Regions from separate parts of the Nocardiopsis oceani genome, predicted to be linked through region 2. Evidence: predicted binding sites of a transcription regulator. Region 2 holds the regulator's gene; each other region holds the start of a gene.

Region 1 (7,685 bases), on a different contig from region 2:
TCGGCGAAGGTGACGCTCCAGCCCCCGGGGACGGGGATCTGGCGTCCCGCGGCGCGCTCCGGCGCACCGGCGAAGTACGCGAACACGTCGGAGACGTTGCCCGCCTCCCAGCGCGCCTGCCCGATCGGGTGCCCGGCGTTGCGTACCTCCAGGCGGGCGAGTTCCTCGCCGTGGGCCGCGACGCGGTCGGCGACGGCGCGCAGGAGCCGGGCGCGTTCACCGGGCGGGGTGTCCCGCCAGGCGGGGAAGGCAGCAGCGGCGCGGGCGACGGCGGCGTCGGTCTCGGCCGCGGAGGCGAGCGGGACGGTGGCGATGACCTCCTCGGTGGCCGGGTCGACCACTTTCTGCTCGCGCTGTCCGGCCGGTGTGCTGTCGCTGGTGTTCACTGGGTTTCCCTCCCTGATGCCGCTGCCTCCACTGCTTCGTCTGCCTCCACTGCCCCGTCCCCGCCTCCCGGAGGAGGATCGGCTACAGCCGTTCGAAGCCCCGGAACAGCTCCCAGTCGGTGACGGCCGCGTCGAAGGCGGCCAGCTCGACCCGGGCGTGGTTGGCGTAGTGGGCGACGACCTCCTTGCCGAAGGCCTCGCGGGCGAGTGCGCTGCCCTCCCACAGGCCCAGGGCCTCGCGCAGGGTGGTGGGGACGCTGCGCAGGTCCGAGGCGTAGGCGTTGCCGGTGAGGGGTTCGCCGGGTTCGATGGCGTGCTCGACCCCGTGGAGCCCGGCCGCGATCATCGCGGCGCTGGCCAGGTAGGGGTTGACGTCGCCGCCGGGGACCCGGTTCTCCACCCGCAGGGACGGGCCGTGGCCGACCAGGCGCAGGGCGCAGGTGCGGTTGTCCACGCCCCAGGCGACGGCGGTGGGCGCGAAGCTGTCCGGGACGTAGCGCTTGTAGGAGTTGATGTTGGGCGCGAACATCAGGGTGAACTCGCGCAGTGCGGCGAGCTGGCCGCCGAGGAAGTGGCGTCCGGTCTCGGAGAGGCCGGCCTCCGAAGCGGCCTCCGCGTCGGCCAGGACCGGGGTTCCGTCCTCGTCGCGCAGGGACAGGTGGATGTGGCAGGAGCTGCCCTCGCGCTCGTTGGGCTTGGCCATGAAGGTGAGCGCCATACCCTCCTGCGCGGCGATCTCCTTGGCCCCGTTCTTGTAGACGCTGTGCTGGTCGCAGGTGCGCTGGACCTCGTCGAAGCGGAAGGTGATCTCGTGCTGGCCGAGGTTGCACTCGCCCTTGGCCGACTCCACGTAGAGTCCGGCGCCGGTCATCTCGTTGCGGACGCGGCGCAGGAGGGGTTCGACGCGGGCGCCGCCCAGGACCGAGTAGTCGACGTTGTACTGGTTGGCGGGGGTGAGGTCCCGGTAGGCCTTGCTCCAGGCCTGCTCGTAGGAGTCCCGGTAGACGATGAACTCGAGTTCGGTGCCCGAGTGGGCCTGCCAGCCGCGTTCGGCCAGGCGTCGGCGCTGGTGGTCCAGGACCTGGCGGGGCGAGGCCGCGACGGGGGTGCCGTCGTGCCAGGCGAGGTCGGCGGTGACCATGACGGCGCCCTCGGCCCAGGGGGTGCGCCGCAGGGTGCTCAGGTCGGGGACCATCACGAAGTCGCCGTATCCGGTCTCCCAGGACGACATGGCGTAGCCGTCGACGGTGTTCATGTCCACGTCGACGGCGAGCAGGTAGTTGCAGCCCTCGGTTCCGTGGTCCAGTGCGTCCTCCAGGAAGAAGCGGGCGGAGAGCCGCTTGCCTTGGAGACGTCCCTGCATGTCGGTGAAGGCGACCAGGACGGTGTCCACCTCGCCTGAGGCGGCCTCGATCCTGAGCTGGTCCAGCGACAGTGGGGGGAGACTGTCGTTCGTCCGCACCTGGGGCTCCTTGTCCGCGCCGCGGCGCATGGGAGTATGGTTCGAGTTCAGACCAATGGTGGAACATGCAATCAGGGGCGACCGGGCGTGTCAATGGGGTGGTATACCCGGAACACGGAAAATTTCCACCCATCACAGCAGCAATAAGGAACGAGCGTGGACCTTTCAACCGACGGGGTGTCCGGGGCGGCCACCGAGGCCGTGTTCCGCACGGTCCGGACCGTCAACCCGTTCGAGGAGACGGTGGAGCGGCTGCTGTCGGCGATCAGGCTGGGCGTGGTCGGACACGGGGAGCGCTTCCCCGCGGAGCGGGAGCTCGCCGCGCGGCTCGGAGTCAGCCGGATCATCCTGCGTGACGCGCTGCGCGCCCTCCAGGAGGCCGGGTACGTGGAGTCGAGGCGCGGCCGCTTCGGCGGCACCTTCGTCACGTACGTGCGCCCGAAACCGAGCCGGAGCGAGGCCCAGCGGGTGCTCCGCGACAGCGGCACGGACCCGGACGACCTGTTCACCCACCGGCGGGCCCTGGAGACCGGCGCCGCCGTGCTGCTCGCCGAGACCGGGCTCACCCCCGCCCAGGAGGAGCTGCTCGCCGAACGGCTGGCAGCGGTGGAGGGTGCCGAGGTAGAGGACTACCGGCGCCCGGACACGGTCCTGCACCTGACGCTCGCCGAACTCACCGGTTCGGCCTCCCTGACCCGCGCGCTCACCGAGGTGCGCATGCGCGTCAACGACCTGCTGGATGCCATGCCCATGCTGGTCAGGAACCTGGAGCACAGCAACACCCAGCACCTGGAGCTGGTCCGGGCGATCCGGGAGCACGACCCCGAGGGCGCGCGGCGCGCGGTGCGCGAACACCTGGAGGGCAGCGAGGCGCTGATCAGGGGGTTCCTGGCCTGAGTCGGCCGGCGCGGAAAGCGGATCCGACCTACAGCTCCACCGGCATGTCCCCTTCCCTCGGCTGCTGGTAGCATCAAATTCTAACAAACGTTTGGTGGGAAGGAAGTGCATGAGTATCTCCTCCACAAGGCATCCGAACGGGGTCGTCGAGATCGTGGTCGACGCCCCGCCGGTGAACGCGCTGACGGTACGCGGGTGGTACGACCTCGCCGACGAACTCACAGCCGCCGGCGGTGACCCCGCGACCCGCGCCGTCCTCCTCCGTGCGGAGGGCCGCGGCTTCAACGCCGGGGTCGACATCAAGGAAATGCAGCGCACCTCCGGCTTCGACGCCCTCGTCGGCGCCAACCGGGGCTGCTACGCGGCCTTCGGGGCCGTCTACGACTGCGAGGTCCCCGTGGTCGCCGCCGTCCAGGGCTTCTGCCTCGGCGGAGGTATCGGACTGGTCGGCAACGCGGACGTCGTGATCGCCGCGGACGACGCGCGTTTCGGCCTGCCCGAGGTGGACCGCGGCGCCCTCGGTGCCGCCACCCACCTGGCCCGGCTCGTCCCCCAGCACCTGATGCGCGCCATGGTCTACACCTGCCGCGAGGCGACCGCCGCCGAGCTGCACGCCTTCGGTTCGGTGCTGTCCGTGGTCCCGAGCGACGACCTCCGCGACGCGGCCCTGGAGGTCGCGGACCGCATCGCGGAGAAGGACCCCCACGTCATCCGGCGCACCAAGGAGTCCCTGAACGGCATCGACCCGGTCGACGTCAAGCGCAGCTACCGGTTCGAGCAGGGGTTCACCTTCGAACTCAACCTGACCGGCGCCGGGGACCGGCACCGCGACGCGTTCGCCGGATCGGAGACACGATGAGCGAGGCCACGATGGACAAGGTGAAGACACCCGACGAGATCGCCGGATCGCTGAGCGACGGCATGACGATCGGTATCGGCGGCTGGGGCTCGCGCCGCAAACCGATGGCGCTGGTCCGCGCGATCTGCCGCTCCTCCCTGCGCGACCTCACCGTGGTCTCCTACGGAGGCCCGGACGTGGGCCTGTTGTGCGCCTACGGCAAGGTGCGGCGCGTGGTCGCCCCCTTCGTCACCATGGACTCGGTGCCCTTGGAGCCCTTCTTCCGCTCCGCCCGCCAGAGCGGCGGGATCGAGTTCACCGAGTACGACGAGGGCATGTTCATGTTCGGCCTGCTCGCCGCAGCGCACCGGCTGCCGTTCCTGCCCACGCCCGTGGGCCGCGGTTCCGACGTACTCCGCGTCAACCCCGGGCTGCGCACCGTCCGCTCCCCCTACCCCGCCGCCGCACCGGACGGCGAGGAGCTGGTAGCGATGCCGGCGCTCCGCCTCGACGCGGCGCTCGTGCACATGAACCGGGCCGACCGGCGCGGGAACGGGCAGTACCTCGGCCCCGACCCCTACATGGACGACCTCTTCGTGAAGGCGGCGGAGAGCTCGTACGTGTCCTGCGAGCAACTGGTGGACTCCTTCACCGGGCCGGTCCAGTCCCTGCTGGTCAGCCGGTCGATGGTCACCGGGGTCGCGGAGACCCCCCACGGCGCGCACTTCACCACGTGCGAGCCCGACTACGGGCGGGACGAGGCCTTCCAGAAGCGCTACGCCGAGGCCACCCGCGACCCGGAGCTCTGGCAGGAGTTCCGTGCGCGCTACCTGGACGCCGACGAGCCCACCTACCAGCGGGAGGTCAACCGATGACGACGACGCGAGCCGAAGTGTGCGTGACCGCCTGCGCGGACGCCTGGCGCGGCGACGGAGAGACCCTCGCCGCCGCCATGGGTACCTGCTCGGTCCTCGGGGCCAGACTGGCCCGGCTCACCTTCGAACCGGACCTGCTCACCACGGACGGAGGGCCGCTCGTCAGCCGGGACACGCTGCCGCTGGGACGCACCGCGGACCCCGACAGCGGCGAGGCCGAGGGGTGGCTGCCCTTCCGGGACCACCTGTGGCTCGTCCTGCACGGCCGCCGCCACGTCATGATGGGCGCCTCGCAGCTGGACCGCCGCGGCCGCAGCAACATCTCCTGCGTCGGTGACTGGGAGAAGCCGAAATCCCAGCTGCTCGGCGCGCGCGGGGCACCCGGCAACACCCTCCGCAACCCCACCAGCTACTGGATCCCCAAGCACTCCCGGCGGGTCTTCGTCGACGAGGTCGACATGGTCAGCGGGGTCGGCACCGAGCACGCCCACGACCTGCGCCGGATCGTCACCAACCTGGCGGTGCTGGACTTCGGCGGCCCCGAGGGGACGGTACGGCTGGTCTCCACCCACCCCGGTGTCACCGAGGAGGAGGTCCGGGACAGCACCGGCTTCGACCTCGCCGCCCCCGCGGGCGGTGCCACGGTCACCCGGACACCCTCCGACGAGGAGCTGCGCGTCCTGCGCGACGTCCTCGACCCGGGCGGCCTGCGCGACCGGGAGGTCCCCGCATGACCTCGTCCGCGCTGAGCACACCCCTCACCGAACTGGTGGGGTGCCGGTACCCGATCGTGCAGACCGGCATGGGCTGGGTGGCGGGGCCCCGGCTGGTCTCGGCGACGGCCAACGCCGGAGGGCTGGGCATCCTGGCCTCGGCGACCATGACGGTGGAGCAGCTCACCGAGGCCGTCCGCGAGGTGCACGAGCGCACCGACCAGCCCTTCGGGGTGAACCTGCGCGCGGACGCCGGCGACGCGGAGGAGCGCGTCGACCTGATCATCCGGGAGAGGGTGCGGGTGGCGTCCTTCGCGCTCGCGCCCAGGCCGGAGCTCATCGGCAGGCTGAAGGACGCCGGGGTGGTGGTCATCCCGTCGGTCGGGGCCCGGCGCCACGCCGAGAAGGTCGCGTCGTGGGGCGCGGACGCCGTGCTCGTGCAGGGAGGTGAGGGCGGCGACCACACCGGCTCGGTCGCCACCACCCTGCTCCTCCCCCAGGTCGTGGACGCCGTCGACATCCCGGTGGTCGCGGCCGGCGGGTTCTTCGACGGCCGAGGGCTGGTGGCCGCGCTCGCCTACGGGGCGGCGGGGATGGCGATGGGGACCCGGTTCCTGCTCACCTCCGACAGCGCGGTCCCGGACGAGGTCAAGCAGGTCTACCTGGAGACCGGGGACACGGTGGTGACCCGGCAGGTGGACGGGTTGCCGCACCGGGTGCTGCGTACCGGGCTGGTGGACGGCCTGGAGCGCTCGGGCCGGGGTAGGCGGCTGCTGCGCGCGCTGGGCAGCGCAGCGGCGTTCCGGAAGGTGTCGGGGATGTCCTGGACTTCGATGCTCCGGGACGGTGTCGCGATGCGGCGTTCCGGTGGGCTCAGCTGGTCGCAGGTCCTGATGGCGGCCAACACACCGATGCTGTTGAAGTCCGCGCTGGTGGACGGGCGCACGGACGCGGGTGTGATGGCGTCGGGGCAGGTGGCCGGGGTCGTCGACGACCTGCCGAGCTGCGCCGAGCTGATCGACGGCATCGTGGCCGAGGCGGAGAAGACGCTCTGCTCCCTGGTCCGCGGCTGACCGGGGCCCTTGGGCCCGTCGGGCCGGGGAGGCGCCCTCCCCCGAAGGGGGCCTCCCTGCTCCGGGGCCGGCGGTCAGGGGATCAGAGGCGTTCGACGATGGTGACGTTGGCCTGGCCGCCGCCCTCGCACATGGTCTGCAGGCCGTAGCGGCCGCCGGTGCGCTCCAGCTCACCGAGCAGGCTGGTCATGAGCCGCGCACCGGTCGCTCCGAGGGGGTGGCCGAGCGCGATGGCACCGCCGTTGGGGTTCACCCGTGCCGGGTCGGCGCCGGTCTCCCGCAGCCAGGCGAGCACCACCGAAGCGAAGGCCTCGTTGATCTCGACCGCGTCGATGTCCTCGATCCGCATGCCGGTCTTCTTCAGCGCGTGGGCGGTGGCCGGGATGGGCGCGGACAGCATCCGGATCGGGTCCTCCCCGCGTGCCGAGATGTGGCGGATCCGGGCCCGCGGGGTGAGACCGTGCTCGGCCACGGCCTGCTCGGAGGCGATGAGCAGGGCGGCGGCGCCGTCGGAGATCTGGGACGACACGGCCGCGGTGAGCCGTCCGCCCTCGACGAGGGGCTTCAGTTCGGCCATCTTCTCCAGGGTGCTGCCGCGTCGCGGCCCCTCGTCGGTGGTGACGTCGCCGTAGGGCTCGATCTCCTTGGTGAAGTGACCGGCATCGATGGCGCGCAGGGCCCTCTGGTGCGACTCGTACCCGAAGCGCTCCATCTCCTCCCTGGACAGGTCCCAGTCACGGGCGATGAGCTCCGCGCCCCGGAACTGGCTGACCTCCTGGTCCCCGTAGCGGTCCAGCCAGCCCCGCGAGCCGTGGAAGGGGCCGTCGGTGAGGCCGAACTGCTCCGGGGCGATGCGGGTGGCAGCACCGATGGGGATCTGCGACATGTTCTGCACGCCGCCGGCGACGACCAGGTCGGAGGTGCCCGACATCACCGCCTGGGCCGCGAAGTGGACCGCCTGCTGGGAGGAACCGCACTGGCGGTCGACGGTGACACCGGGGACCTCTTCGGGCAGACCGGCCGCCAGCCAGCTGGTGCGGGCGATGTCCCCGGCCTGGGGGCCGAGCGCGTCGACGCAGCCGAAGACCACGTCGTCCACGGCTGCGGGGTCGGCCCCCGAGCGGGTCATGAGGGCGCGCAGGACGTGCGCGCCCAGGTCGGCGGGGTGGGCTTCGGCAAGCCCGCCGCCGCGCTTGCCGACGGGGGTGCGGACTGCGTCGACGATGTAGGCGTCGGTCACCGGTGTCTCCTTCGTTGGTCAGCGCCGTTGGATCCCCTCAAGGACCATGGCGAGGTACTGCCTGGCGATCTCTTCGGACGTCAAGCGCCCTTGGGGCTGGTACCAGCTCGCGGCGACCCATACGGTGTCGCGGATGAACCGGTAGATGACGGGAGGGTCGAGGTCGGCGCGGAAGACGCCCTCTTCGACCCCGCTCTCCAG
Region 2 (7,685 bases):
TGGTCTCGGCCACCCGCAAGGCGATCGACTCCGGGCCCGGCGCCGCCGACCCGGCGGTCCGCGAGGCCGCCGAGTTCGTGGCCGTCGCCCTGTCCCTCTTCGCGCCCTACGTCGCAGAAGAGGGCTGGGAGAAGCTGGGCCACACCGGTACGGTCGCCGTGGGCAACTGGCCCGAGGCCGACCCGGCCCTGCTGGTCCAGGAGTCCGTGACCTGCGTGGTCCAGGTGCAGAGCAAGGTCCGCGACAAGCTGTCCGTCGCGCCCGACATCGACCCCGACGAACTGGAGCGGCTGGCCCTGGCCTCGGAGAAGGCACAGAACTTCATCGCCGACAAGACGGTCCGCAAGGTCGTGGTCCGGGCACCCAAGCTGGTGAACATCGTCGTCGGCTGACCCGCCGCGCGGGGGCGGTGGTCGCGAGGGCGGCCGTCGCCCCCTTACTGTGGCGTGACAACGGACTGGGAGGCGGTGGCCGGGTGGGCTCTGCGACGGGCGGTGAACCCCGCCCCTGGACGCGAGCGGTGATCATCGGCGCGGGTGCGGTGGTGCTCTCCGGCGCGGCCATCGGCGGTGGTCTCTGGTTCGCCGGGGACGACCCCGACGAACCCCACGGCGGTGACGTCCACACCGCCGCGCCCGCGTGCGGGGAGGTCCCCGAGGCAGCCATCGCCGAAGCCGTACCCGAGGCGGCCCTGGAATCGACCGGGAACGGGCCTCTGGCGGGCGGAGAGAACACCGCCTGCGTGTGGACCTCGGCGGGGCAGGACGACGGCGTACAGGGCGTCCTGCGCGTGGACCTGTCCGCGCGCTTCACCGACCCCTCAGCCGAACCCGCCGTCACCGGTGACGAATCCGCCGCCGAGGCCCGGGGCGCGGTGGTTCCCCCGCGCGGTGAACCCGTCGACTCCGACACCGGGATCGACGGCGAGGTCTGGCGCGGCCAGGTCCCCGGTGCCGCCGAGCTCGCCTTCCACACCGACAACCTGGTGGTCCGCGTCTCCTACTCGGGGGTCTCCGGCGGAGACCCCGTGCCCTTCGAGGAGGCCCGTGACACCACCGTGGCCTTCGCTGGCCGACTCGGGGAGGCACTGTGACCGCACCACCGCCGGACGGGACCGAACCCACGCCTCCGCACGGCGCTTCGCGTCCGCACGGCGCCACTCCACAGGCCGGGGACGCACCGCGGACCGACGACCCCGGCGCCACACCGCCGCAGAGCCGCGGGCTCGCCATCACCCTCCTGATCATCCTGCTGGTGGTGGCGCTGGGCCTGGCCGCGTGGCTCGCCTGGTACCTCCTGGCCAACGGGGTGGAGCGCGGCGACTTCGAAGCCGCACCTGAGTGCGACATCGGGGAGACCGAAACCCTCGAGGAGCTCGTGCCCGGTTATGAGGCGGAGATCGAGGAGACCATCGGCACCGTCCAGGACACCTTCGGGGAGGGCTGGCAGTGCCGCTGGGCCACCCCGGAAGGATCGGGTGACTCGGTCCCCGCGGCCGCCACCCTCGTACTGGTGGCCGCACCCGTGGAAGGCGGCGAGGAGACCGCCGCCGACACCCTGCACGACACCGCCGACGGCAACGGATCCGAACCCGTCGAAGGGCTGGGCGACGAGGCCCTGAGCTGGGTCGAGGAAGGCACCTTCGAGGTGGGCTGCGTCGGCACCAGGGTGTCCAACCTGTACGTGGAGTCCTGCTACACGGCCGCCACCGACTACGACGCGGTCGGCTCGGTGGACGGCGACGTCGCAGCCGGGGAAGCGGAGCGCCTCGCAGAGGCCGTCGTCGACGAGCTGCCCGAATCAGAGTAGGGCCGAGCCAGGGTAGGACCGATCGGGCCGGAGCCACGCCGGGCATCCCGAGGGTCTACCAGAGGCCGTCGACGAAGTCCTCCACGGCCGGGGCGACCTCCGGCGAAAAGGCGCGGTCGGCGTCCAGCGCGGCCGCACCCGGCGAGTCGTCGTACTCGCGCAGGATGTGGTCCACCCCGGCCAGGTCCACCCGCTCGGCGCCGTCGAAGCCCTCCATGAGCCGATCGACCTCCGCACGGTTGACCTGGGCGTCCTCGTCACCCCACAGGACCAGCACCGGGGTGCCCCCCGGGAGCCCTTCGGCGAGCTCCGGCGGGTCGAAATCGTCGATCCAGGCGAGGAACTCCTCGCTCTCGGAGCTGAAGAGCCCGGTCCTGTCCTCCTCGGGCAGATCCTCACCGGCGCGGATCGCGGCCCGGGCCGCCCGGGCGTCGGAGAGCATCCCGACGGCGTCCGCCTCCTCGAGCCCGCCCTGGGCCTCACCCATGCGGACCTGCTCGGCAACCTGGCGGTCGATGAGGTCCAACATGCGGGTGCCCGGAGGGGCAGCCAGTACCAGTGCGGGATCAGCGTCCAAGAGGTCGTGGGCGCGCAGCGCGAACAGCGCACCCTCGCTGTGCCCCACGACGACGGTGCGCTCAGGGTCCACCTCGGGCTGGGAGACCAGCTCCGCGTAGGCGGCGACCATCTGCTCGTCGAAGACGAGCGGATCCATTGCCCCCTCCATGGCCGCCTGATGGGCCTCGTCCATGTCCGCCTCGTCGCCGCTGCCCAACTTGTCATAGCGCAGCGTGGCCACCCCGGCGCCGGTGAGGACACGGGAGAGGTTGAGGTTGGTGTCGGCCTCGGGACGTTCCGGACCGTTGCCGTCCCGGTCGGTGGGCCCGCTGCCGGAGATGATGAGAGCCCCGGGGACGGTGCCGTCCTGGCCCTCCGCGGGGGAGGTGAAGGTACCGGGGACGGTGAGCCCCCCGCCCTCGAAGGAGACCTCGCGCTCGTCCCCGGCCGCGCCGGGCAGTTCCGGACCGTCCTCCGTGGGCATGCAGGCCGTAGCGAGCAGCGTCGCGGCGGCCGCGGACAGGAGGACGCGGGGCGCGGGCAGGAGTGCGCGGGCGCGGCCGCTGGTGCGCGGTGGGCGGTGCGCGGAGGCGGAGGCGGAGGCAGGTGTCGACACGCCCTTCAGCGTATCGGCCCGCCGACCGCCCCCGTCGCTCACGTGCCGGCGGCGGGAAACCGGGCCCGTCGCACGGCCGGGGTTCAGACCCGGCGCATCACGGTGACGACCTTGCCGAGGATGGTCGCGTCGTCGCCGCTGATCGGTTCGTAGGCCTCGTTGCGGGGCATCAGCCAGGCGTGCCCGTCCTTGTCGCGGTTCAGCACCTTCACGGTCGCCTCGTCATCCAGCAGCGCCGCCACGATGTCGCCGTTCTCCGCGTCCTGCTGCTGGCGGATCACCACCATGTCACCGTCGGTGATGGCGGCGTCGATCATGGAGTCACCGACCACGGTGAGCATGAACAGGCGTCCCTCGCCGACGAGCTGGCGGGGCAGGGCGAGCACGTCCTCGACCGCCTCCTCGGCCAGGATCGGTCCACCGGCGGCGATCCGGCCGACCAGCGGCACCGAGGCCGCGCGGGTGGATTCAGCGGTGAGCTCCTCCGGGGTAAGGGTCTGCCCGGTATCGCGCCCGGGCCTGCGCAGCTCGACGGCGCGCGGCCGGTTCTGGTCCCGGTGCAGGTAGCCCTTGCGCTGGAGGACCTTGAGCTGGTGCGCCACGCTGGACGGGCTGGACAGGCCGACGGTGTCACCGATCTCCCGGATGGACGGCGGATAGCCCCGTTCCCGGACGTACCGCTGAATGCAGTTGAGAACGCTCTGCTGGCGCGCGGTGAGTTTGGGGGAGTCGGGCGTGTCAGTGCCCGTGCCACCCACGGGCGAAAGAACAGTGGTGGGTCCGGAGCCGACGGCTCCGGGATTCTCCTCCGGCACGGCCGGGCCTCCTCGGCATTCGGTTCGGTCAGGGCCTGCAAGCGTGGCCAGTGCCGACCCGCGACCGCGCCGACCTGGTGGTCCACGGGGTGGCGAATCCGGCGTTAAGTCAAGGTCAACATTAGTCGTTGCACACGGTGATATCAAACAAGCGTTCGAGCGTCCGCGGGGTATTGCAGAGGATTTCCGATCCCCGTTTCCGGCGGACCCCACTTATGTGTGTACACGTGTTCACCCGTCGTTGTCTCCCGAATGGTGCAACAGGATCCGGCTCGATCTATAGGGAGGTGTGCTCCGTCCGGTATGGGGTTCGTCTCGCGTCCGCGCTCCGGGGGCCGTCTATACCGGAAAGGCCCATGTGGGCGCGGGGTTCCGGCCGATGCCGCGGGTGCGCCGTCCGGAAGGCCACGCGCCCCACCCCCTCTATCCTTGGAGGCGGCGCCCGGTGCCGAAAGCCCCGATTCCCCGTCTTCCCGTGTCCCGGTCGCGGCCCGTCGACCGCGGTACCGCGTCGTGTGCGGAACGCGCCGCGGGGAAGGTTGCGGCGCACGCCGCCGGGGTCATAAGTTCGACCACAACATCTGGTGTTGCCCATGGGGCGACAGGCCAGAAGTTGTGGTTTAGTAGAGTCACGGGTTGTTGTTCGGGTAGAGGGAAGCAGGTGAACCGGGATGCACTGTCCGTTCTGCCGCCATCCGGACACCCGGGTGATCGACAGCAGATCCACCGATGACGGCGCGGCTATCCGACGTCGGCGGTCCTGCCCGGTCTGCGAGCGCCGGTTCACCACACAGGAGACCGTCCTGCTGATGGTCGCCAAGCGCTCCGGTGTCACCGAACCCTTCAGCCGCACCAAGATCATCGCCGGGGTGCGCCGAGCCTGCCAGGGCCGCCCCGTCTCCGAGGACGCCCTCGCCAAACTCGGCCAGAAGGTCGAGGAGGAGATCCGGGGCCGGGGCGTGGCCGAGGTGCCCGCCAACGAGATCGGCCTCGCCATCCTCGGCCCGATGCGCGACCTGGACGAAGTCGCCTACCTGCACTTCGCCAGCGTCTACCGGGGCTTCGAGAGCTTGGCCGACTTCGAGTCCGAGATCGCCAGCCTGCGCCAGGACCGCGAGGACGAGGAGACTCCCGCGGTGGACGCGACTTCCATCGACACGACTTCCACCGGGTAGCGACCCCGCGCGTCGAGCGCGCCGCCGGGACCAGCCGCCCCAGGGTGGGCTGACACGGGACGACAGAGCACGCCACCGTGCCGGCACCACTCCGAACTTCATTACGCCCGCGCGGTCACCGCCGGTCCGCGCACGAAGAGCACTTTCGGGGAGACGCCACCATGACCGAAACCACCAGCGGCCCAGCGGGGCGCAAGGGCAAGGGGACCCGCAAGGGCCTCAAGATGAAGCGGGTCTTCACGACCGAGGGGACACACCCCTACGACGCCCTCGAGTGGGAGCGCCGCGACGTCGTCATGACGAACTGGCGCGACGGCACCGTCAACTTCGAGCAGCGCGGCGTCGAGTTCCCCGCCAGCTGGTCGGTCAACGCCAGCCAGATCGTCGCGAGCAAGTACTTCCGCGGCGCCGTCGGCACCCCCGAGCGGGAGTGGAGCCTCAAGCAGCTCATCGACCGCGTCGTCGGCATGTACACCGAGACCGGGCGCACCAGCGGCTACTTCGCCTCCGAAGAGGACGCGGAGATCTTCGACCACGAGCTGAAGCACGCACTGGCCAACCAGCTCTTCAGCTTCAACTCGCCCGTCTGGTTCAACGTGGGAACGGAGTCCAAGGCACAGGTCTCAGCTTGCTTTATCCTCTCCGTCGACGACACGATGGAGTCGATCCTCGACTGGTACAAGGAGGAGGGGATCATCTTCAAGGGGGGTTCCGGCGCGGGTGTGAACCTGTCCCGGATCCGCTCCAGCATGGAGCTGCTCACCTCCGGCGGTACCGCTTCGGGCCCGGTCTCCTTCATGCGCGGCGCCGACGCCTCCGCCGGGACCATCAAGTCCGGCGGCGCCACCCGGCGCGCGGCCAAGATGGTGGTGCTGGACGTCGACCACCCCGACATCGAGGAGTTCGTCGAGACCAAGTCCCGCGAGGAGCACAAGATCCGTGCCCTGCGCGACGCCGGTTTCGACGTGGACCTGGGCGGCGACGACATGTTCAGCGTCCAGTACCAGAACGCCAACAACTCCGTCCGGGTCTCCGACGCCTTCATGCGCGCCGTCGACACCGGGTCCGAGTTCGGGCTCACCTCCCGCACCACGGGCGAGGTCCTCGCCACCGTGGACGCCAAGGACCTCTTCCACCGCATGGCCAAGGCCGCGTGGGAGTGCGCCGACCCGGGCATCCAGTACGACGGCTCCATCCAGGACTGGCACACCAACCCCGAAACCGGGCGAATCAGCGCAAGCAACCCTTGCTCGGAGTACCTCAGCCTGGACGACTCCTCCTGCAACCTGGCCTCGATCAACCTGCTGAAGTTCCTGCGCGAGGACGACAGCTTCGACGTGGAGACCTTCACCAAGCTCACCGAGCTGGTCATCACGGCGATGGACATCTCCATCACCTTCGCCGACTTCCCGACTCAGCAGATCGGCGACACCACGCGCGCCTACCGCCAGCTGGGTATCGGATACACGAATCTTGGCGCCCTGCTCATGGCGACCGGCCATGCCTACGACTCCGACGGCGGCCGCGCGGTCGCCTCCGCCGTCACCTCGCTGATGACCGGTACCGCCTACCGCCGCAGCGCGGAACTGGCGGGTGTCGTGGGCCCCTACGACGGCTACAAGCGCAACGAGCAGGCGCACAAGCGCGTTATGCGCAAGCACGCCGCCGCCAACGACGACCTGCGCACGGTCGGCACCCTGGAGCGGCCGATCCATGCCGCCGCCACCAAGGAGTGGGCGGACTGCCTCAAGGTCGGCGAGCGCAACGGTTGGCGCAACGCCCAAGCCAGCCTGCTCGCTCCCACCGGCACCATTTCCTTCATGCTAGACAGCGACACCACGGGGATCGAGCCGGACTTCTCGCTGGTGAAGTTCAAGAAGCTGGTCGGCGGCGGCTCCATGCAGATCGTCAACCAGGCGATCCCGCGCGCGCTGCGGAACCTGGGCTACCAGGAGGAGCAGATCGAGGCGATCGTCGAGTACATCGCCGAGAACGGCCACGTCGAGGACGCGCCCGGCCTGCGCCCCGAGCACTACGAGGTGTTCGACTGCGCCATGGGTCGCCGGTACATCCAGCCCATGGGCCACGTGCGCATGATGGCCGCGGCCCAGCCGTTCCTCTCGGGTGCCATCTCCAAGACGGTGAACGTGCCCGAGGAGGCCACGGTCGCCGACTTCGAGCACATCTACTACGAGGGCTGGCGCCTGGGGCTGAAGGCCCTGGCGGTCTACCGCGACAACTGCAAGGTCGGCCAGCCGCTGTCCACCGCCAAGACCGAGGACAAGGCCGAGGACGCCCCCCAGGTCGTGGAGGTGGTCCGCCCGGTCCGACGTCGGCTGCCGAAGAAGCGGCCGAGCGAGACCACCTCGTTCTCCGTGGGCGGTGCCGAGGGCTACATCACCGCGGGCTCCTACCCGGACGACGGCCTCGGTGAGGTCTTCATGAAGCTCGGCAAGCAGGGGTCGACGCTGGCCGGGGTCATGGACGCCTTCTCCATCGCGATCTCCATCGCCCTCCAGTACGGGGTCCCGCTGGAGACCTACGTGGAGAAGTTCACCAACATGCGCTTCGATCCGGCGGGGATGACCGACGACCCGGACGTGCGCATGGCGCAGTCGGTGGTGGACTACATCTTCCGCCGCCTGGCGCTGGACCACCTGCCCTACGAGGAGCGGGCCGCCCTCGGGGTCCTGTCCGCCTCCGAGCGCGAGG
Region 3 (7,685 bases), on a different contig from region 2:
GGGGATCGTGGTGTGCGCGGGAGGCGGGGGTGTTGTCGACGCGGGGTGGGCTTGTCCTGTCGGGGGCTCGGGGTAAGGGGGTGCGGGCTGCGGGCCGGTCTGCGGCGGACCAGCCTGCGGCATAGACGGCTGCGGACCGGTCTGGGGCGGGCCAGCCTGCGGCATAGACGGCTGCGGACCGGTCTGGGGCGGGCCAGCCTGCGGCATAGACGGCTGCGGACCGGTCTGGGGGCCGGGTGGTGGCCCGTCCGAGTTCCGGTTGCCTCCGCGGAAGGGAATGACGTTAGGCCGGGTCCCGTGCGCGGGGGGCGATGGTGGTGCCGTCGGGGGCTGAGCCTGGACCTGGGGCTGGGGCGGTGACTGCGCGGGGCCGGGGTGCGCTGGGGGCTGCGGGGCCTGGGGCTGCGCGGGAGCCGCGTGCCATGCGGGTTCAGGAGCCGGTGCAGGCTCGGGCTCCGGGGTCGGCTCCTGCGGCGCCTCCGGCTCCTGAGCGGTGCGCCGGAAGGGGTTGTTCGGCACGGCGGAGGGTTTCGGCTCCTGTGCCTTGGTTCCCTTGCCGCTCTCCGGCAGCCCGTCCAGGAGGCCGCCCAGCAGACCACCCAGTCCGGGTGTGGGGCGGCTACCGCGCCGCTTGGTGCCCTCTTCCGGACGCGCGTCCTCGCGGTCGTCATCGGTCATGGTCGCTCCCCGAAGAAAAAGTCTGTGAGCTGCCCGTTTTCGCCTGGTCCGATACGGGTCCGGACCAGCGTAGTCCGCGGCGTCCAAGCCGCTCACACGGGTCCCCGGCCCGGGGCAGCCTGCCCCGGTTGGAACGCCGGGGGCCTCAAGTCATCATCAACTGTGCCAGAGTTCGCGTGAACGCGCGCTGGGTACCCGGTTCCCGTACGGCCACACGGAACCACTCCCGTCCCAGCCCCGAAGAGGTCTCGCCACGGCGAACCGCGATGCCGCGCGCCCCCAGCCTTGGCCTGAGTTCTTCCGCGTTGGGCGCTCTGACCAGCAGGAACGAGGCCTTCGCGGCGAGGACAGCGGACAGGCCGAGCCCGCTCACCGCCGCAGCGAGCTTTTCTCGGTGACCGGCCGTTGCCCTGGCCCGGGCGTCGGCCTCCGCCAAGGCTCTCGGTGCGCAGTACGCCTCGGTCGCAGCCAAAACCGGGGTGGACAGCGACCACAGGACTTGGGCACACCACGACATTGCCGCGATCCAAACCGGCGTGTGGTGCATCACACCGCGAAGGCACCAGATCCGACCCCCTGCCCCGGTGAGGAACCCCCGAACCCACTGGAACGGATGGTCCATGCGACGTCGTACCTTTCTGGCCAGCGCCACCGCCGCGGCGGGTCTGAGCGCGTTCACCCCCGCCCTCTTCGACCAGCGCCCCGCCGCCGCCCAAGGATCGGGGGCCCGCGCCGCCCCCAGGGTGCTCAGTGAGCGGGCGACCGCCAGCGGCTCGGTCGTCCGTCCCGGTCTCCGTTTCGACCTGGTCGGTGTCTCCCAGGCACCGGAAGCGGTCTCCGAGGGGGCCTCCGTGCGTTTCGAGACCTCCGACGGCGCGCTGGGAGAATGGCGGGACCTGCACTTCCACACCGGCGGCCCCGAACACCACCCCCGGTCCGCAACCGCCATGGTGCGGGCGCCGAAGGGCGCGACCGGCTACGAGGTGAGCGGCGCGGACGGCGCCGACCTCACCGCTGTGAACCTGTTCGACGGTGAAGAAGTGAGCGTCAGCGGAGTAGAGGAGGTGCCGTTGTCCGCCGACACCGACGAAGTCCGCACGCCCTCCGGCGACGCGGTGCTGCCCGTGCGCACACGCGCGGGCTGGGGCGCCGACGAGTCACTGCGCTTCGACGAGGACGGCACCGAGCTGTGGCCCGCGGAGTTCCACCGGACGCAGGCCCTGACCGTGCACCACACGGCGATGGCGACCACCGGCGACTACGCCGCCGACGTCCGCGCCGTATACCACCTCCATGCGGCCGAGCAGGAATGGGGCGACATCGGGTATCAGCTGCTTATCGACCCCGAAGGCGTGGTCTACGAGGGTCGGCATTCGGGCGGCGGGGTGCCGGTCTTCTCCGGGCCGCCTCTGCCGGTCCGGGCGGAGTCGGTGACGGCCGGGCACGCCTTGGGCTTCAACCACGGCAACATCCGTGTGTGCCTCCTCGGTGACTTCACCACCGAACTCCCCACCCAGGCCGCGCAGGACGCTCTTGTGAGCACCCTTCGGTTGCTGTGCGCGGTGACGGGGGTGGACCCGGCCGAACAGATCGAGTACGTGAACCCGGACACCGGGGACGTGACCCCGCAGGAGGCGGTGGCCCGGCACCGTGACTGGCTCTCCACGGAGTGCCCGGGGGGCGCCTTCGCCGAGGTGTTCGACACGGCGATCCGCCAGCGCGTGATCGACGGCTGGCACTGACGCGCGCTTTGACACGACCCCTGGAACGCCCGTCCAGCACCCGTGTGTGCCGCCCGCCTGGGACGCCCACCGAAGACTGGGCCTGGCCCAGGCGGGCGGGAAGCCCGTTGTTCCACCCGGAACGCAGGCGCGTATGGTGAACCACGCCGGTGAGGCGTCGGCACGTCGAAGCACAGAGGGGACTCCTAACATGGCCACCGTTCAGAGCGCCCCGATCATGCCCGCGGTCATCCTCGAGACCGACCGCCTCCGTCTGCGCTCGATTCTCGAGCGCGACATCGACGACGTGTACGCCTCGTGCGCGGACCCCGAGCTGCAGCGCTGGATCCCGATCCCCGCCCCCGGTGAGGCCTACACCCGCGAGAACGCCGAGCAGTTCTGCCTGCACGTCGCACCGTCCGTCCGGACCGGCGGCGACGGCCAGCACTGGGCCGTAGTGGAAGCGGAGACCGACCGCTTCGTCGGATCGGTGGCCCTGCTGCGCACGCAGTGGCCGTCCATGGTCACGGAGACCGGCTACTGGATCTCACCCTGGGGCCGTGGCCAGGGCTACGCCGCCGAGGCGGTCGTGGCCGTCTCCCATTGGGCCATCGACCAGGGATTCCAGCGCGTGGAACTCAAGGCGGCCAGCGGGAACACCGCTTCGCGCCGGGTGGCCGAGTCCGCCGGGTTCGTCCGCGAGGGTGTGGAGCGCAACGCGATGCCGCTCCACAAGGGCCGCGCCGATTTGGCAGTGTACGGCCTCATCCCCTCCGACCTGGTCGGCCGCTGACCTCGTCGATCTCCGGCCCGAAGCCAGCGGGGACCAAGAAGACCAACGGGAGGCGCGGGCCGCTCAACCCCAGACCCGGGAGAGCAGCCACTCCTCTGCGTTCGTGTCGTGGCACAGTTCGTACACGCCCTGCGAGTAGGCGGACCCTGCCTCCACCCGCCAATGCCTGCGCTCGGGAACCTGCGATCCCACACCGGGTGTCCAGTCGCGGCGCAGAGTGACCCAGTAGTCGAGGATCCTGCGCACCCCGTAGACCCTTCCGTCCCAAGTGAAACGGGTGGGCCGCCCGTTGTCCTCGACGACCGTGACCTCCGCCCCGTAGTACCGCCCCACGACTGTTCCCCTCAACATCGACCCGCTCCTGTTTGCCTCGGCGTCGGACCGCGCGCGAAGGCACGCAGCCGGGTGGCCCGCCCGTGGGGAAGTACGGCCAGGCGTTCGAACACATATTCGAATAGTAGCGAAGGTGGGGCTTCTAGGGAACTGTTTCCCCGTTTCCGGCATCACCTCAAAGAGCACCGGCTCTCAGCACCAGCTCTGTCACCACCGGCACCACAGAGCACCCCGGCCTCGGCCCCCCGCTCAGCCGCGGCCCACCCCTGTCGGGCCGAGGACCGCCAGAACCTGTCCGCGTATCGGCATCGGTACGCTGATAGGCGCGAAACTCACGATCCATACAAGGGACCCCCAACTGTGACGTCCAACGGGCACGAAAGCGGCAAACCCCTGCGCGCGGGGGACCCGCGCGAACTCGACGGTTACCGCATCGTCAGCCGCCTCGGACGCGGTGGCATGGGCACCGTGTACCTCGCCAAGGACGCCGCCGAGCGCTCCGTCGCCATCAAACTCATCCACCCGGACCTGGCGGACGACGAATCCTTCCGGCTGCGCTTCGCCCGAGAGGTGGACTCCGCCCGACGCGTCGCACGCTTCTCCACCGCCGGGGTCATCGACGCCCGTTTGGAGGGCGAGCCCCTCTTCATCGCCTCCGAGTACGTGCCCGGCCCCAACCTCGACGAGGCGGTCCGCGGCGGAACACCGATGCACGGCGGCACCCTCGAGGGCCTGGCGATGGGGGTGGCGGCCGCGCTCACCGCCATCCACGGTTCGGGCATCGTCCACCGCGACCTCAAGCCGGCCAACGTCCTCCTCTCCCCTGTCGGCCCCAAGGTGATCGACTTCGGGATCGCCCGGGCCCTGGACGACACCGGTGGCGCGGTCACCCGGTCCAGCCAGCTCATGGGCACTCCCTCCTACATGGCACCCGAGCTGATCCTGGGCGAGCAGGCCACCGCGGCCGCGGACATCTTCGCCTGGGGCTGCCTGGTCGCCTTCGCCGGGACCGGCAAGGCGCCCTTCGACGCCGCCACGGTGCCCGCTGTCCTGCACAACATCTCCTCGGCACCGCCGAAACTGGACGGGCTCGACCCGAGCCTGTTGGACCTGGTGAGCTCCGCCCTCGACAAGGAGCCCGGGAACCGGCCCACCTCGCAGCAGATCCTGGCCCGGCTGACCGGCCAGTCGGAGCCGGAGGAGTCCGAGGTGCGGCGCACGATCAGTACCTCGTGGGCGCCGCCGAGCAGCGCCCCCGTGCCCGGCCTGCCGCCCGAGGACACCCAGGCGGGGCAGGGACAGGCACCCGCCGGTGGTTCCACCCGACCTGCCGGTCAGCCCACCGATACCAGTGGCCAGCCCACCCAGGCCGGCGTTCAGTCCACCCAGGCGTACACCCAGGCGCAGCCGCCGGTACCGCACGACCCGCAGATGCCGCCTCCTCAGCAGGGCCAGCCATACCCCCCGGGAAACGCTCCCCAGCAGGGCCAGCCAGGCCAACAGGGCCAGTTCCACAACCCGCACCTGCCGCCCCAGCAGGGCATGGGGCAGGGCGGCCCTGGTCCGCAGGGACCGCACGGCCACTACCCCCAGGGCCCGTACGGTCCGAGCGGCGGTCAACCGCCCTTTCCGCAGTCCCAGCAGATGGGACACCCCCCACACGGGCAGTCGCCGTCCCATGGCCAGGCGGTCTTCGGAGCACAGGGCGGCTCGGGCGGCCCCGGCCAGCCCCCGACCGCTCAGGCCGCTGCCAACGGGGCCGACGGATCCGCTCGTGGGCGGCGCAAACTGGTGCTCATCGGCGGCGCCGCGGCCGCGGTGGTGCTGCTGATCGGTGTGGGCGCCACGGCTCTGTTCTCCGGTTCGGAGGCCCCTCCCGAGGACATCACCAGCATCTACGCCACCGACTTCGCCACCGATCCCGACTGGATCAGCAATCGTTCCTTCGACCAGAGCGACCCCGAGCACTCGGACGGTTACTGGGAGGAGCAGAACGCGATGGTGCTCCAACTCGACCCCGACTCCAACCCTTCCCGAGGCGAGGTCGTCCCGTTCGAGCGTGAGACCCCCGAGCACGTCCTTATCGAAACCAACGTCGCCGCCATGGAAGGGCCCGGCGAGGGCCAGATCGGTGTTCGGTGCTGGGACCAGGACGGCGACGAGGAGCGCACCCAGTACGAGGCGCTGCTGCGCTTCGACGGGGAGGAGGCGCAGATCCGCAGGGTGACCGAGGAGAGCGGCGACAACGCGCTCGCCGAAACCACGGACGTGGGGGGCTTCGAGACCTACGACCTCTACGACGAGCGCTCCTCCGTGACGGGCCTGCCCTACGACGTGCAGGTGGCCGACCTGGTCACCAACAACCTCAAGCTCTCCTGCGAATACGTGAACGAGGAGGACGAGGACCCGTACATGGACCTGAACATGTGGGTCAACGACAGCCTCGTGCTCTCCGCCACGGACGAGAACCCGCTTCCGGACGACGGCGACCTCGACGACGAGGACCGGCGCCGGGTCGGTGCCGTCATGCGCCCCTCCGCCGGAACGGAACCGCTCACCGCCGCGTTCACGGACTACGCTCTGTACAGGATCAACGTCGAGGACTGAGCTCACCGGGCCGCGGCCCGTTCCCGGTCCTCGCAGTCGCTCCAGCACCCGTCCCCCAGTGAGGAGAACCATGCGCGCGATCGTGATCGAGGAGAACGGCGGCCCCGAAGTACTGCGCCTGGCCGAAACCGACGACCCCGTGCCGGGTACCGGCGAGGTACTCGTGGACGTCGAGGCCCGAGGCGTCAACTTCATCGACATCTACCAGCGCAGCGGCGCCTACAAGATCTCCCTGCCCCACATCCCCGGCATGGAGGCCGCCGGTGTGGTCGCCGGCCTCGGGGAAGGCGTGAGCGACCTGCGGGTGGGCCAGCGGGTCGGCTGGGCGATGGCCCCGGGCGGGTACGCCGACCGGGCAGTGGTGCCTGCGTCCCTTCTGGTTCCCCTGCCCGACGCGGTATCCACCGAACAGGCCGCTGCGCTGCTCCTCCAGGGGCTGACCGCGCACTATCTCACCCACTCGGTACACCCGGTGGGCGAGGGCGAGAGCGTCCTCGTGCACGCCGCAGCAGGCGGTACCGGGCTGCTCATCACCCAGTTGGCCAAGGCGCGCGGCGCCCGGGTGATCGGCACCGTCTCCACCGACGCCAAGGAGCGTGTGGCGCGCGAGGCCGGTGCCGACGAGATCATCCGTTACACCGAGACACCGGTGGCCCCGGCCGTCCGCGACCTCACCAAGGGCGAGGGCGTGGCCGCGGTCTACGACGGGGTCGGGCGGGACACCTTCGACGCCAGCCTGGAGTCGCTGCGCCCGCGCGGCGTACTGGCGCTGTTCGGGCAGTCCAGCGGCCCGGTGGAGCCCGTCGACCCGCAGCGGCTCAACAGCGCCGGTTCGGTGTACTTGACGCGCCCCTCGCTCGCGTACTTCGTGGCCGACCGCCAAGAACTCCTGGGGCGGACGGAAGACCTCTTCGGCCTGGTGGAGCAGGGCCGCCTCAATGTACGGATCGGCGGCCGGTACGCACTCGACGAGGCGGGACTGGCACAGAGCGACCTGGCGGCGCGGAGCACCACCGGCAAGCTGCTCCTGGTCTGACCGGCCGGGCACAACCCGAGCACACAGACCTCACAGCGGTGGTGGCGGGCCCCTCCGTTCGGGACCCGCCACCACCGCCGTTCTTACGCTGTGTCTCGGTCAGTCAGTTGTGCACCGGCGATACTTCGGCCGCGCCTACGGGGCGGTCAGTCGCCCTCGCGCTGTTCCGGAGCCGGCGGGCCCATGCGCGCACCCGCCCTGCGGACATCGTCGCGCGCGTCCGCGACCGCCTTTTCCGCAGCTTCGGCCGCGTCCGCCGCGGCCTGCGCGGAGGCGGAGGCCTTCGCCGGGTCGGGGCCGGTGATCTGCGCCGGTCCGCCCTCTTCCCCCTCCTCCTCGTCGGGCCGCTTGGTCGTGGAGGGGGTGGCCTGGGCGGCATCGCCCGCGAAGGCGTGGCTGACGTTCTTGACCGCCTCGGTGAGCTCACCCGGGATCACCCAGAAGGTGTTGCCGTCGCCCTCGGCCAGGCTCGGCAGCGTCTCCAGGTACTTGTAGGCGAGGAGCTTGGCGTCGGCGT

What was found. Region 2 encodes LexA, which represses DNA repair genes until DNA is damaged. Its sites were predicted from a motif close to TCGAACANNTGTTCGA; they were not measured.
Region 1: the regulator LexA is predicted to act here: its motif matches at 2,825-2,840, upstream of ACYVDG_RS09320 (enoyl-CoA hydratase family protein).
Region 3: the regulator LexA is predicted to act here: its motif matches at 3,631-3,646, upstream of ACYVDG_RS05875 (DUF6504 family protein).

Annotation. Positions count from the first base shown of each region.
Region 1 is NZ_BAAHAR010000013.1:6,330-14,014, forward strand. Features, by position in the region: gene ACYVDG_RS09305 (aldehyde dehydrogenase family protein) at 1-386, opposite strand, end outside; gene ACYVDG_RS09310 (glutamine synthetase family protein) at 469-1,848, opposite strand; gene ACYVDG_RS09315 (FadR/GntR family transcriptional regulator) at 2,005-2,745, shown strand; gene ACYVDG_RS09320 (enoyl-CoA hydratase family protein) at 2,855-3,604, shown strand; gene ACYVDG_RS09325 (CoA transferase subunit A) at 3,601-4,458, shown strand; gene ACYVDG_RS09330 (CoA-transferase subunit beta) at 4,455-5,192, shown strand; gene ACYVDG_RS09335 (NAD(P)H-dependent flavin oxidoreductase) at 5,189-6,244, shown strand; gene ACYVDG_RS09340 (acetyl-CoA C-acetyltransferase) at 6,327-7,484, opposite strand; gene ACYVDG_RS09345 (TetR/AcrR family transcriptional regulator) at 7,503-7,685, opposite strand, start outside.
Region 2 is NZ_BAAHAR010000033.1:62,114-69,798, reverse strand. Features, by position in the region: gene leuS (leucine--tRNA ligase) at 1-392, shown strand, start outside; gene ACYVDG_RS20385 (flagellar basal body-associated FliL family protein) at 476-1,093, shown strand; gene ACYVDG_RS20380 (hypothetical protein) at 1,090-1,809, shown strand; gene ACYVDG_RS20375 (alpha/beta hydrolase family protein) at 1,865-2,983, opposite strand; gene lexA (transcriptional repressor LexA) at 3,067-3,798, opposite strand; gene nrdR (transcriptional regulator NrdR) at 4,470-4,973, shown strand; gene ACYVDG_RS20360 (vitamin B12-dependent ribonucleotide reductase) at 5,135-7,685, shown strand, end outside.
Region 3 is NZ_BAAHAR010000008.1:16,251-23,935, reverse strand. Features, by position in the region: gene ACYVDG_RS05890 (hypothetical protein) at 824-1,150, opposite strand; gene ACYVDG_RS05885 (peptidoglycan recognition protein family protein) at 1,299-2,420, shown strand; gene ACYVDG_RS05880 (GNAT family N-acetyltransferase) at 2,611-3,192, shown strand; gene ACYVDG_RS05875 (DUF6504 family protein) at 3,256-3,543, opposite strand; gene ACYVDG_RS05870 (serine/threonine-protein kinase) at 3,886-6,132, shown strand; gene ACYVDG_RS05865 (quinone oxidoreductase family protein) at 6,203-7,168, shown strand; gene ACYVDG_RS05860 (SPFH domain-containing protein) at 7,315-7,685, opposite strand, start outside.